DNA from 3 places in the Bradyrhizobium sp. F1.4.3 genome. Region 3 is predicted to be linked to each of the others. Evidence: predicted binding sites of a transcription regulator. Region 3 holds the regulator's gene; each other region holds the start of a gene.

Region 1 (4,531 bases), on a different contig from region 3:
GGTGAGGAGGTACAGGTCTCTCGACGAGCGCGCGTGTGGAGAGAGGCCCCTCACCCCAACCCGTAAGAACGGGGCGAGGGAGCGCACCGGCGACGTGGCCACCTACTTCGGCAGCAGCGCCTTCAGCTTGTCGACGTCGCGCACGTTCATCTTGAAGCCGCCGGGCATCACGATGTCGCCGGGCTTCTGGTCCGGCTTGCACGCGCCCAGCCATTTCGCTTCGAGCGTCATGGTGGTGTCGCGCCCCGCCGTGCCGGCCGGGCCGCCTTGTGCGTGCGAGGAGGTCTTCACGGTATAGGCCGAATTGAAGTCGCCAACGATCTCGGCATGCGAGGTCGTGGTCATGCCGGCGACGTTGCACTCGGAATCGCTGAGATAACCGGTCGACGTCTTCGTGATGTCCTGCTTGGAGCAGATCTGCTTGGCCATCGGGGAGACGTTGTTGTTCATCTCCTTGTCGACTGTCTCGTCGGTGCAGTGCTGCATGGTCATTTCCGGCATCGCGGAGCCGCTCCTGACCATCTTCAATTCCCACAGGCCGGCCTTGCGCACCGGCAGATCGTCGGCGTTGGCGCTGCCTGCCGACAACACGAGCCAAACGGCCGAACCGAGCAAAGCAAGCTTGCGCGTCATACGAGGCTCCCGGCTGAGATGTCTTGGCGTTAGCTTGGTGTTACGAAAAACGCCTCAGTAAAGCGTGCGGATCGGCCGGTCGGCCGCGCCATAGGGCACCCAGCGGCAGGCGAACGAGATGTAGCCGCCCTCATAGGCCTGCACCGCGAGGAACTTGACCACCTTGCCGTACTGCGCGCAGTGATCGACAGCGACCTGCCGCGCATCAGCCTGTGTCGCCAGCGAATAGGCGATGATGCCACCGGTGTCGTTGCCCTTGAAGGGCGGCACCGGAAGGATATCGGCGCGCGCCGACTGGCTCGCCATCATACCCAAGGCAAGAAGGCCCGCGGCCGCAATGATTCGCATTCCCGTCACTCCGATTGGTTGGCGGCAGTTTACGGTGCCGGCGCCGCGGTGGAAAGAACGGATAGGCCGCCTACCGCGACGTTATGGTCAACTCGTCGGCAAGTGTTGCCGCGCTGCACTTGACCTCCCCCGCCCTTCGCGGCACCGTCCGACCTTCGCAGATCATGCTGTCTGGATTGCCCATGCGCGCTTCGACCTCCCTGAAATCGCTCCGCTTTGCCGCCCTGCTCGGCCTCATGTTCGGGGCGCTGTCGCTTGGTGAGGCCAGGGCCGCCAATCCGCTGGAGCTGAATTTCTGGCTGAGCGGGCCGCGTTATGACGGCCGCGTCGCCGATTGCGACAAGGCACTGCCGACGATCGCCACCCAGTTCTGGGAGAAGGAAAGCTCGTTCTGGAATTCGTCGTTGAAGATCACGGGCTTCGCGGCCGTTCACGAGACCGCGTTTCGGCCCTGGGCATCCGACAATATCCCACGCCGCTACTGCACCGGCGAGGCCATGCTCACCGACGGCAAGGTGCGCCAGGTGCACTTCTCGATCATCGAGGACGGCGGCTTTGCCGGCTTCGGTCAGGGCGTCGAGTGGTGCGTGGTCGGGCTCGACCGCAACTGGGCCTACAACCCGTCCTGCCGCGCCGCAAAGCCCTGATTCGGGCCGATCACGCGGCCGGACGATCGGCGCTTGAAATTTGTTCTTGAAATGTTCTTGTCGCCTGCTAGGCTGTTTTGCACAGTCTAGTTGAGGGGCGTCGCCATGTTTCATTCCAGATTGCATTCGTTCTCCCGCCTGATGATCTCGCTCACCCTTGCCCTCCCCCTTGCCGCCGGGCTGGTTGGGCTTGCCGGCGCCGCGAAAGCCCAAGACAGGCGGCAGAACGCGCCCGGCGAGTTCGATTTCTATGTGTTGTCGCTGTCCTGGTCGCCCTCGTTCTGCGAGGAAGCTTCCGAACGCGGCGGGCGCTCGCAAATCCAGTGCGGCGGACGGCCCTACGCTTTCGTGGTGCACGGCCTGTGGCCGCAATATGAGAACGGCTTTCCGGAATATTGCCAGCGGCCGTCGCCGCGGCTGAACCGCAACATCGTCTCCTCGATGCTCGACCTGATGCCGGCGCCGGGCCTGATCTTCAACGAATGGGACAAGCACGGCACCTGCTCCGGGCTCACCGACCGCAACTATTTCGAGACGATCCGAAAAGCACGCGCCGCTATCAAGATTCCGGCCGAATATCTCGACCTGTCGGAGGCCAAGACCGTGGCGCCGGCCGAGGTCGAAGAGGCCTTCATCAAGGCCAATCCGGGTTTGAGCAATGCCGCCATCTCGGTCACCTGCAACCGGACACGGCTCTCCGAAGTCCGCATCTGCCTCAGCAAGGACTTGCAATTCCGCGGCTGCGAGGAGATTGACCGCCGCGCCTGCCGCCGCGACCAATTGACGATGCCGCCGATCAGGGGTGGGTAGAGGAAGCTCTCGTGCCCCGGATGCAGTGCAACGCGCCGCGAAGCGCGGCGGAGTGCACTGCTGATCCGGGGGCCTATCACGAAATAAGAGGCTGGGTCCCGGCTCAGCGGCGCAGCGTTACGCGCTGCACCGCGTCCGGGACACATGATCCTGCCTCTTTGCTCGAGCCGTCACGTGGCGTAGTGCTCTTCCCATGAACTACCGTCACGCCTTTCACGCCGGCAGCTTCGCCGATGTCATCAAGCACATCGTGTTGGCGCGCATCCTGACCTATTTGCAGGACAAGCCGGCCGCCTTCCGCGTCATCGACACCCATGCGGGCGCCGGTCTCTACGATCTCGACAGTGACGAGGCGCGTCGCGGTGGTGAGTGGCTGACCGGGATCGCGCGGCTGATGCAGGCGCGCCTCTCGAACGAAACCGTCGCGCTAACGAAGCCCTATCTCGACATCGTCCGCGCCTTCAATCCGAAGGGCGAGCTCAAGGCCTATCCGGGCTCGCCGCTGATCGCGCGCGGCCTGATGCGGCCGCAGGACCGTCTCGTCGCCTGCGAGCTCGAACCGAAGGCGCGCAAGGCGCTGATCGACGTGCTGCGCCGCGACGAACAGGCCCGCGTGGTCGATCTCGACGGCTGGGTGGCGCTGCCGGCCTTCGTGCCGCCGAAAGAGCGCCGCGGGCTCGTCCTGATCGATCCCTCCTTCGAGGCGAAGGACGAGTTCGAACGGCTTGGTGAGGCCTTCTCCACAGCTTTCGCGAAATGGCCGACCGGTATCTATGTAATCTGGTATCCGGTGAAGAGCCGGCGCGCCACCGACGCGCTGGCGCAATTGGTGACGCGCGCTGCAGCCGCAGCAAAACCGCCGGGAAAATGCCTGCGACTCGAATTCAGCGCCGCGCCGCAAATTGACGGCGCACCTCTCACTTCCACCGGGCTGCTGATCGTCAATCCGCCCTATACGCTGCAAGGCGAACTCAAGACGATCCTGCCCGAGCTGGAGATGCCGCTCGGCCAGGGCGGCGCTGCCAGATTCCGATTGGAGGTGCCAAAGCCCTAAGCCGCCGCCATTCTTGGGAAAAAGATGCAGTAGCGGTAGTCAATCTGCAAAGAACCGTATTATGCTGTTTCCGTGACTGGCTTTACGTTCCGCTTCCGCGAATGGTTGCGGCGGAGTGAGGGCCTAAGAAAGATCCAGTCGGACCGAATGGTCTGCCCAAGGATGGCCAGCTCCCGGGCTTCGTGAAGCCCGGTCATGCTGCGACGCGCGTCTGCGTCGCGGCGGAGGAGCAATGAGGGGGAGTTTCCCGATGGCCATGACGGGAACGGTTAAGTTCTTCAACGGCGAGCGCGGCTACGGCTTTATCAAGCCGGATGACGGCGGTCGCGATGTCTTCGTTCACATCACCGCTGTGGAGCGGGCGGGACTGAAGGACCTTGCCGAAGGACAGCGTATCACATTCGAAGTCGAACCGGACAAGAAGGGGAAGGGGCCGAAGGCGGTCAATTTAGTCATCCTCGCCTAGCGGGCCTCACGCAAAAAACCTGGCGCAAAAAAATCCCGGCCGCGAGCGGCCGGGAGGCTGTAGTCCGGTATTTTCTTGTTGCTATCAGAAGTGATAGTTCACGCCTGCGCGGACAACGCTGGCGCTATAACCATTTGACACGCCTGTAATTGCGAACTGACTCGTCGACAGATCGATGTAGAGGTATTCGAGCTTCGCGCTCCAGTTCGGCGCGAAACCGACTTCTGCGCCGACGCCGGCGGTCCAGCCAGCGGTGGTGTGCGATTCCGTCCAGCCGAAGGTCTGCGCGCGCAACTCGCCGAAGGCGAGGCCCGCGGTGCCGTAGAACAGCACATTGCTGAAGGCATAGCCGGCGCGGCCCCGCAAGGTGCCGAACCAGGGATTGGAAAACTTCCACGGCGCGAAGGTATCGTCGGCGCCGGCGGCCTGGATGTCGCCCTCGACGCCGAACACCCACGGGCCGTTCTGGAAATTGTAGCCGGCCTGCACGCCGCCGACGAAGCCGGAAGGCTTCACAGGAGTGTTGCTCACCGAGCCCCATTCATAACCGATATTGGCGCCGAGATACGGGCC
Region 2 (4,531 bases), on a different contig from region 3:
CATCGTGGTGTCGACGCTGCGGCCGTTGTGAAGTGCGCAGAGGCTCGCGCCGTTGCCGAGATGGGCGATGACGGTGCGCCTGGCCGCGAGCTCGGGCGCGATTTCACCGAGGCGGCCCGCAACATGTTCGAAGGAAAGTCCGTGAAAGCCGTAGCGCCGGATGCCGCGCGCCTCGTAACGCCGCGGAATGGCCAAGCGGCTCGCGGGCGGCGTCAGGCCATGGTGGAAAGCTGTGTCGAAACAGGCGATCTGCGTCAGGGTAGGCCGGATCACCCTGATGGTGCGCACCGGTGCCAGGCAGCGCGGCTGATGTAGGGGCGCCAGCGGCGTCAGTGCTTCCAGCTTCGCGTAGACATCGTCCGTCAGTTCGACCGGGCCTGAATAATCAGGCCCGCCGTGAACGATGCGATGGCCTACGGCGCGCAAGCAGTGCTCACCAAAACGGTCCTCGACAAAGGCCAGCACGTCGCCCAACAGATGATCGCCGTCCGTATCAGCCGCCGCTCTTTGCTTCTCGAAGAGATTCTCTCCCGAGGGGCTTTTCACGACGAGCCGCGGCTTGGCCTCGTGCTCGTCAAGCAGGCCCTTGCAGAACAGGGCAGGTTCGGCCGCGGCGATATCGAACAGGCCGAACTTGATGCTCGACGAGCCGGCATTGAGAACGAGCACCGTGTCGGACACCGGCATAACGTCACCCCGCCTTGCCCGGCCAGACCCAGTCGCGGATGTCAGGCATGTCCTCGCCGTGCTCGCGTATGTAGCGCGAATGCTCGATCAGCGCGTCGCGGAACTGCTGCTTCACCTGGGCGGCCTTGGTTGCAAGGCCCGGCACGCGTTCGATCGCCTCGATCGCGAGGTGATAGCGATCGAGCCCATTGAGCACGACCATGTCGAACGGCGTCGTCGTGGTCCCTTCCTCGGCAAAACCGCGCACATGCATCCCGGCATGGTTGGTGCGGTTATAGGTCAGCCGATGGATCAGATAGGGATAGCCGTGATAGGCGAAGATCACCGGCTTGTCGGGCGTGAACAGACTGTCGAAGTCGCGATCGGATAGGCCATGCGGGTGCTGCTCCTTCGGTTGCAGCGTCATCAGGTCGACCACGTTGACGACGCGGATCTTCAAATCCGGCAGCGCCTTGCGCAGGATGTCGACGGCGGCGAGAGTCTCCAATGTCGGCACGTCGCCGGCGCAGGCCATCACCACATCGGGCTCGCCATTCGCGTCCTCCGACCCGGCCCAGGTCCAGATGCCGATGCCGGCGTCGCAATGGTTGGCCGCGTCCTGCATCGAGAGCCATTGCGGCGCCGGCTGCTTGCCGGCGACGATGACGTTGATGCGGTCATAGGTGCGCAGGCAGTGGTCGGCGATCCATAGCAGCGTGTTGGCGTCCGGCGGGAAGTAGATGCGGACGATATCCGCCTTCTTGTTGGCAACCAGGTCGACGAAGCCGGGGTCCTGATGGCTGAAGCCGTTATGGTCCTGGCGCCAGACATGCGAGGTCAGGAGATAGTTGAGCGAGGCGATCGGGCGCCGCCACGGCAGATGGCGGGTGACCTTCAGCCATTTGGCGTGCTGGTTGAACATGGAATCGACGATGTGGATGAAGGCCTCGTAGCAGGAGAAGAAGCCGTGCCGGCCGGTGAGCAGATAGCCTTCGAGCCAGCCCTGGCAGAGATGCTCGCTCAAGACCTCCATGACGCGGCCGTCCTGCGCGAGGTGCACGTCGTAGGGCTCGGTCGGCTCCATCCAGACCCGTTCGGTCGCCTCGAACACGGCATCGAGCCGGTTTGACGCGGTCTCGTCCGGACCCATGATGCGGAAGTTGCGCTCTTGCGCATTGAGGCGGATGACGTCGCGCAGGAATTTTCCAAGCTCGCGCGTCGCTTCTCCCGTCACACCGCCGGGCTGCGGCACATCGAGTGCTAAGCTGCGGAAGTCAGGCAGCTTCAGTTCCTTCTTCAACAAGCCGCCATTGGCATGCGGATTGGCGCCCATGCGGCGGTGGCCTTCCGGTGCGAGCGCCTGGAGCTCGGCCATGAGCGCGCCGTTCGCGTTGAACAGCTTGTCCGGCTGATAGCTGCGCATCCAGTCTTCGAGAATTTTCAGATGCGCGGGATTCTCGCGGCAATTTGCGACGGGAACCTGATGCGCGCGCCAAAAGCCTTCGACCTTCTTGCCGTCGACCTCCTTCGGGCCGGTCCAGCCCTTCGGGCTGCGCAGCACGATCATCGGCCAGCGCGGCCGCTCGACGCTCTTGCGGCCGTCGCGGGCGTGCTGCTGGATCGAGCGGATGCTGGCGAGCGCGACGTCGAGCGCGTCGGCCATGGCCCGGTGCATCAATTTGGGATCGTCGCCCTCGACGAACAGCGGCTCGTGGCCAAGCCCACGGAAGAGATCGCGGATCTCCTCGTCGCGCATCCGGCCGAGCACGGTCGGGTTGGCGATCTTGTAGCCGTTGAGATGCAGGATCGGCAGCACCGCGCCGTCATGTGCGGGATTGAGGAACTTGTTCGAGTGCCATGACGCCGCGAGCGGGCCGGTCTCGGCCTCGCCGTCGCCGACGACGCAGGCGACAACCAGTTCGGGATTGTCGAACGCCGCGCCATAGGCATGCACCAGCGCGTAGCCGAGCTCGCCGCCTTCGTGGATCGAGCCCGGCGTTTCCGGCGCCGCGTGGCTCGGAATGCCGCCGGGGAAGGAGAACTGCCTGAACAGCTTGCGCAATCCATCCGCGTCGCGCCCGATGTTCGGATAGATCTCGCTGTAGCTGCCTTCGAGATAGGTGTTGGCGACCATGCCAGGGCCGCCATGGCCGGGACCGCAGACGTAGATCATGTCGAGGTCCAGCGCGCGGATGACGCGGTTGAGATGGGCGTAGATGAAGTTCAATCCGGGCGTCGTACCCCAATGGCCGAGCAGACGCGGCTTGATGTGCTCGGGCCGCAGGGCATCGCGCAGCAGCGGATTGTCCAGCAGATAGATTTGCCCGACGGACAGATAGTTGGCGGCACGCCAGTAGCGATCGAGGAGATCGAGTTCACTGCTCGCGGCGCCCGATTGTCGTTGATTTGTCATGTTCCTGCCGACCTTCACCGGGATCGTCACCAACGGTGTTCGGGGGCGATCGATCCTTCGGCGGGATCAAACGGGTTCGCGGCGACGCCGGTGTTGCGTGAAGTCAAAGGAACGCGCGCGAAGTTTGGGCAGCTCTACTTTGCATGGGGTTGTTTTCACGTTTTTTGTTTGTGTTCTTGATTTGTTCCTTTGGCGTGCTATGTTGGCTTCATGAGTCCAGCATCCTCTCATGCTCTCAAGCACCCGCCGGTCACGGCGCCCTCCGAGCCGGCGGGTGCGCTTTCAGATATCCCTGCCGACTTTCCTGAGCTGGCGGTCGCGATCGATCGCCAGCGCAGGCGAGGGCGAGGCGCCCAATCCAATGCCAGCGGCCGCTTTGAAGCCGAGGCGCGCGTCGCCTTCGACGACGGCTGGCAGAGCCTGGAGGAGCTGCCGCCGTTCAAGACCATTGTTGCGGTCGACACCTCACGCAAGGTGATCACCCGCAACGACTCCCCCGATATCGGCTTCGACCGTTCGATCAATCCCTATCGCGGTTGCGAGCACGGCTGCGTCTATTGCTTCGCACGGCCGACGCATGCCTATCTAGGCCTGTCGCCGGGGCTCGACTTCGAGTCGAAGCTGTTCGCCAAGCCCGAGGCGCCTGCACTGCTCGAGAAGGAGCTCGCCGCGTCCGGCTACGAGCCGCGGATGATCGCGATCGGCACCAACACCGATCCCTATCAGCCGATCGAGCGCGAGCGCAAAATCATGCGCGGCATTCTGGAGGTGCTGGAGCGCACCAGCCATCCCGTCGGTATCGTCACCAAATCGGCGCTGGTGACCCGCGACATCGACATTCTCGCACGCATGGCCAAACGCAACCTCGCCAAGGTCGCGATCTCCGTCACCTCGCTTGATCCGAAACTGGCGCGCACCATGGAGCCGCGGGCGTCGACGCCGCCGAAGCGGCTGGAGGCGCTCAAACAGCTCTCGGATGCCGGCATCCCGACCACCGTCATGGTCGCGCCCGTCATCCCCGCGCTGAACGATTCCGAGATCGAGCGCATCCTGGATGCAGCGGCCCATGCCGGCGTCAAGGAAGCGTCCTACGTGCTGCTGCGGCTGCCACTTGAGGTGCGCGATCTCTTCCGCGAATGGCTGATGGCGAACTATCCGGACCGCTATCGCCACGTCTTCACGCTGATCCGCGACATGCGCGGCGGGCGCGACTATGACGCGAAATGGGGTGAGCGCATGAAGGGCACCGGCCCGATGGCCTGGACCATCGGCCGCCGCTTCGAGATCGCTTGCGACAGGCTCGGGATCAACAAGCGGCGCGCAAAACTGACGACGGATCATTTTGCCAGGCCGAAGCGGAACGGTGATCAGCTCAGTTTGTTTTGACGAGTCGCTGAATAACGGGAATTGTCCGGAGTTCCCGGTTGCGCATCCCGGACCGCTTGCGCACGA
Region 3 (4,531 bases):
AACACTTTGTGCATTTTTGTACGGAGTTCCAGGAACGGAATGCTGCTTCCGGACTCTTGAGTCCGTCGGGACTTCTACGGACGGACGCATCATCGTGTTGGGCAAAACCTACCTCACCAAGCAAGCCTTTCTCCTTCTCCAATTCGCCAGAACCACCTCCGATTCGGACCTTTCGGCAAAGCTGATCAGCAAGGCCGCCGACCTGAAATCCCAGGCCGATCCGCTGCCCGACAGGGATCAGGGCCCCAAAGCTCCTGATGTGGCGCCGGACGTCAGTCCGGGCCAGCAGACGGGAAGTTGATCGATGCTGGCCATGGCGCGCGTCATTCTCATCCTCGCCTTGGCCACGCTCTTACCGATCCGTCTCGTCTTTCGGATCGTGCCGCGCCGGACCTGACGCCAGCCTCTCGCAATGCAGAGCCGGCGATGCAGGATGAGTAATCCCGCTCCGCAGCTGCTTTGCCTCTGCGCCCGCACTCGGTTAGAACTCTCGCCGCCCATTCGCCCGAACGGCGCCAAGCAGGAGTTTTCACCCGTGGCCTTGATGCCGGTTTCTGACGCGCTTGCCGCGGTGCTTGCCGGCGCTGAGCCGCTGTCCGAAGAAGCGGCCCCGCTGGACGATGCCTTCCATCGCGTGCTCGCGCGCGATGTCGCGGCGCGGCGCACGCAGCCGCCGCAGGCGATGTCGGCGATGGACGGATATGCCGTGCGCGCAGTCGACGCGGCAAAGATCGATTCCCAGCTGACGGTGATCGGTGAGGTCGCGGCGGGCCGGCCGTTTGCCGGAACGGTCGGCGCCGGCGAAGCAGTACGGATCTTCACCGGCGGCGTGGTTCCCGACGGCGCCGACGCCGTCGTGATCCAAGAGGACACGGTCGCAGACGGCAGGCGCATCACCATCAAGGAAGCTGCCATCCGCGGACGGCACATCCGCCCCGCCGGCATCGACTTTCGCGAGGGCGACATGCTCTTGCTCAAGGGCACCAGGCTCACGGAACGCGACCTCGCGCTCGCGGCCGGCATGAACCATCCGCAGCTTCCCGTCCGCCGCCGTCCGAAGGTCGCGGTCCTCGCCACCGGCGACGAACTGGTGATGCCCGGCACCACGCCCGGTCATGGCCAGATCGTCTATTCCAACGGCTACGCCCTGCACGCGCTCGCCCGCCGCGAGGGCGCCGACACCATCGATCTCGGCGTTGCCGCCGACACGCTGGAGGCCACCACGGCGGGCATCCGCCGCGCGCGCGAGACCGGCGCCGACATCCTGATCACGACCGGCGGCGCCTCGGTCGGCGACCACGACCTGGTCCAGCCGGCGCTCAATGCCGAAGGTATCTCGATGGCGTTCTGGAAGATCGCGATGCGGCCGGGCAAGCCGATGATGCACGGGCGGCTCGGCACGATGCGGGTGATCGGCCTGCCGGGCAATCCCGTGTCGTCCTACGTTTGCGGTTTCCTGTTCATGGTGCCGCTGATTCGTGCGCTGTCGGGCCGCGAAGTGATTCATCATCGCCGCGAGCGCGCCGTGCTCGGCCGCGATGTCGGCGCCAATGACCAGCGCGAGGATTATCTTCGCGCGCGTCTCGAGGTGCGCGACGACGGCACGCTCGTCGCCCTTCCGGTCAATCATCAGGATTCCTCGCTGCTCGCGAATCTCGCTGCGGCACAGGCACTTCTCGTGCGCGCGCCGTTTGCACCGAAGGCTGAAACAGGCTCGCCCTGCGAGGTGTTGCGGCTCCCCGCCTGAACGTCTGGACCACATGCGTTCCCTGAACTTTGCGGCGTTCACGGTAAATTAAGCAGTTGCGGAACACATATCGAACATATAGTGTCCGTTCATGATTTGTTTCGAGCATCTAGCGGCTCGCCGCTGAATTGAACGTCTCGGAACCGAACGACATCAACCGGGGGATTTTGATCGAGATGCTAACGCGCAAACAATACGAGCTTCTGCGGTTCATCAGCGAACGCTTGAAGGAAAGCGGCGTGCCGCCCTCTTTCGACGAGATGAAGGACGCGCTCGATCTGCGCTCGAAATCGGGCATCCATCGCCTGATCACCGCGCTCGAGGAGCGCGGCTTCATCCGGCGCCTGCCCAACCGCGCCCGCGCCATCGAGGTGATCAAGCTGCCCGAGCTCCAGGCCGCCGCCGGCAGCCGCCGCGGCTTCACCCCGAGCGTCATCGAAGGCAACCTCGGCAAGGTGCGCGCCAGCTCCAGCGGGCCCGCGGACGACGGCGAACGTCCCGTCGCGGTGCCGGTGATGGGCCGTATCGCGGCCGGTACGCCGATCGAGGCCTTGCAGACCCGCAGCCATACCATCAGCGTACCGCCTGACATGCTCGGCTCGGGCGAACACTACGCGCTCGAAGTGCGCGGTGATTCGATGGTCGAGGCCGGCATCCTCGACGGCGACATGGCGCTGATCCAGCGCAACGAGACCGCCGATACCGGCGACATCGTGGTGGCGCTGATCGACGACGAGGAAGCAACCTTGAAGCGCTTCCGCCGCCGTGGCGCCTCGATCGCGCTCGAGCCGGCGAACGCCGCCTATGAGGTGCGCATCCTGCCGCCCAACCGGGTGAAAATTCAGGGCAAGCTGATCGGGCTTTACCGGAAGTATTAAGCCTATTGCGCTCGGCCGCTTGGCTGGCGGCCGCGCGTTCACGATTGGAGCGGACGATTGTCCGCTCCGGCTGGATAGTCTTTCTGGTTTTGCACAGATTATCCGGCCCCCTCTCCGGCGCTACATCCTCGGCACGCCGCACGAAGCATCCATCGCTTCGCAGGCCTTTGAGAGACCGAGGAGACAACCATGCGCAAGATCATTCTGAGCACAGTCACGGTGGCGCTGATCGCAGCATCAGCGTCGCAAGCCTTCGCCGCACAGTCGCAGCACCATGCCCGCAAGGCACCGCAGGCGACGAGCGAGCAATTCCGCGATGCCCGCAATGCGGTTGAACGGCCGTCGCAGCCGGCCTGGCAATATTCGGGTTGGTCGGCGCCTGCTGGCCGCTGACGTCGAAGCTCCCCAAATGCACGAGTGCAGGCATTGTTCCTCGTGCATTTGAAAAAGATATTGTGATTGTGGCTCGCGGACCCAAGCCGCAGATTTGCCCACAACCAAGCAGAGGGTTGCAGGCTTCCACTCTGATAGAGGCCTGCGCCTCAGAAGAGGCGCGGGTGCTCTATCCTGAATGAGGAGCACCCGATGTGTGACTATAGCCTTCATGCCGTCGCGACGCGTCCCGCAGAAGTCGGCGAGACGATCGTCACGACGACCTTCCGCGGCACCTCGACGCGCGGCTTCGCCTCCGAAGCCGACATGTCCGTCGCGGTCTGCCTGCTGCCGGGAACGGAGCTCGCCTTCGCCGACAGCGTCCGCTACGACAATCGCTGGATCTGGACGCGCACCATCAACTCCCGCGTCGGCAAGTTCGGCAAGGTCGATCCGCACATTCCCGATCGCCATCATGACGCGATCGAATTCCCCGACGGCAAATACGTGCTGGTGACTCAGCTCGTCGAAGGCCAGCGCGCAACCGTGCTGCAATTGCCGGTAACCCAGCCGGTCGGCGAACGCGAGCACAAGCCGCAGATCACCGCCGACAGGCAGCCAACGATCACCCGCCTGCCGATCGGCTGACGCAGCCTTCCCCCGGCCATGGCTGGGGCGAGGATTGAAATGTCCATCGCCGGCCGAGGCCGGCGAGATGGAGTGGTTTGCGTCTCTTTATCTCCCGCCGCACGAAGTTTGCGCTGCCCTGCCTGAATTTTGAACGTCCGCTCCGCTGCCAAATGGCCGATGCTGTTCGCGGCTTGAGGCGGCGGACACGCTCGATGAAAACCTTCATTCGCGTCGTTGAACTCTGGGTGCCTGACCGGACGCGCGTGCGGCTGGAGTTTGGCGGCGGCCTCTACAGCGAAGGCCTGTCCGCATTCAAGGCCGCGAGCGAGAACCTCCGCTTCGGATATGACCAGGGGCTTCCCGGCAAGGCATGGGCCAGCGGCCACCCGGTGATCCTCACCAAATTCGCCAACTCCTATTTCATGCGGACCGATCAGGCTCTCAAGGCCGGCTTGACCTGCGGCGTGGCCGTGCCGGTGTTTGCCGGCGAATTTTTGCAAGCCGTCATGGTGCTGCTCTGCGGCGGCGACGAGGCGCATGTCGGCGCGATCGAGCTCTGGCACAACGATGCCGAGGTCTCGCACGAGATGGGGCTCGTCGACGGCTATTACGGCAGCGCCGACATCTTCGAGTTCAACTCCCGCCACACCAAATTTCCCCGCGGCTTCGGCCTGCCCGGACGCACCTGGAAAGCGGGCCTGCCGCTGATCATCAGGGATCTGCACGATGCAAAGAGTTTTCTGCGCTGGGAGGACGCCGCCAAGGTCGGGATCAATCTCGGCGTCGGCGTGCCCTACCGGACCGGCACCAACCAGACTTGGGTCCTGACATTCCTCTCCGCCCAAGCCACGCCGATTGCGCGCCGCGTCGAGACCTGGGTCCCGAACGAGGCCCGTTCGGCGCT

What was found. The regulator LexA, encoded in region 3, represses DNA repair genes until DNA is damaged. The targets are predictions, from matches to a motif close to TGTTCNNNNTGTGTTCNG.
Region 1: a site for LexA is predicted at 1,670-1,687, ahead of ABIB73_RS28730 (ribonuclease T2 family protein). Genes of this name have one in related genera too.
Region 2: a site for LexA is predicted at 3,251-3,268, ahead of ABIB73_RS26715 (PA0069 family radical SAM protein). Genes of this name have one in related genera too.

Annotation. Positions count from the first base shown of each region.
Region 1 is NZ_JBEPRN010000014.1:161,291-165,821, forward strand. Features, by position in the region: gene ABIB73_RS28715 (DUF3617 domain-containing protein) at 103-633, opposite strand; gene ABIB73_RS28720 (hypothetical protein) at 688-981, opposite strand; gene ABIB73_RS28725 (hypothetical protein) at 1,164-1,628, shown strand; gene ABIB73_RS28730 (ribonuclease T2 family protein) at 1,734-2,438, shown strand; gene ABIB73_RS28735 (23S rRNA (adenine(2030)-N(6))-methyltransferase RlmJ) at 2,632-3,492, shown strand; gene ABIB73_RS28740 (cold-shock protein) at 3,743-3,958, shown strand; gene ABIB73_RS28745 (outer membrane protein) at 4,043-4,531, opposite strand, start outside.
Region 2 is NZ_JBEPRN010000012.1:180,703-185,233, reverse strand. Features, by position in the region: gene ABIB73_RS26725 (acetate/propionate family kinase) at 1-687, opposite strand, end outside; gene ABIB73_RS26720 (phosphoketolase family protein) at 692-3,079, opposite strand; gene ABIB73_RS26715 (PA0069 family radical SAM protein) at 3,290-4,465, shown strand.
Region 3 is NZ_JBEPRN010000001.1:512,392-516,922, forward strand. Features, by position in the region: gene ABIB73_RS02585 (hypothetical protein) at 95-301, shown strand; gene ABIB73_RS02590 (molybdopterin molybdotransferase MoeA) at 536-1,747, shown strand; gene lexA (transcriptional repressor LexA) at 1,924-2,625, shown strand; gene ABIB73_RS02600 (hypothetical protein) at 2,815-3,018, shown strand; gene ABIB73_RS02605 (hypothetical protein) at 3,211-3,645, shown strand; gene ABIB73_RS02610 (GAF domain-containing protein) at 3,840-4,531, shown strand, end outside.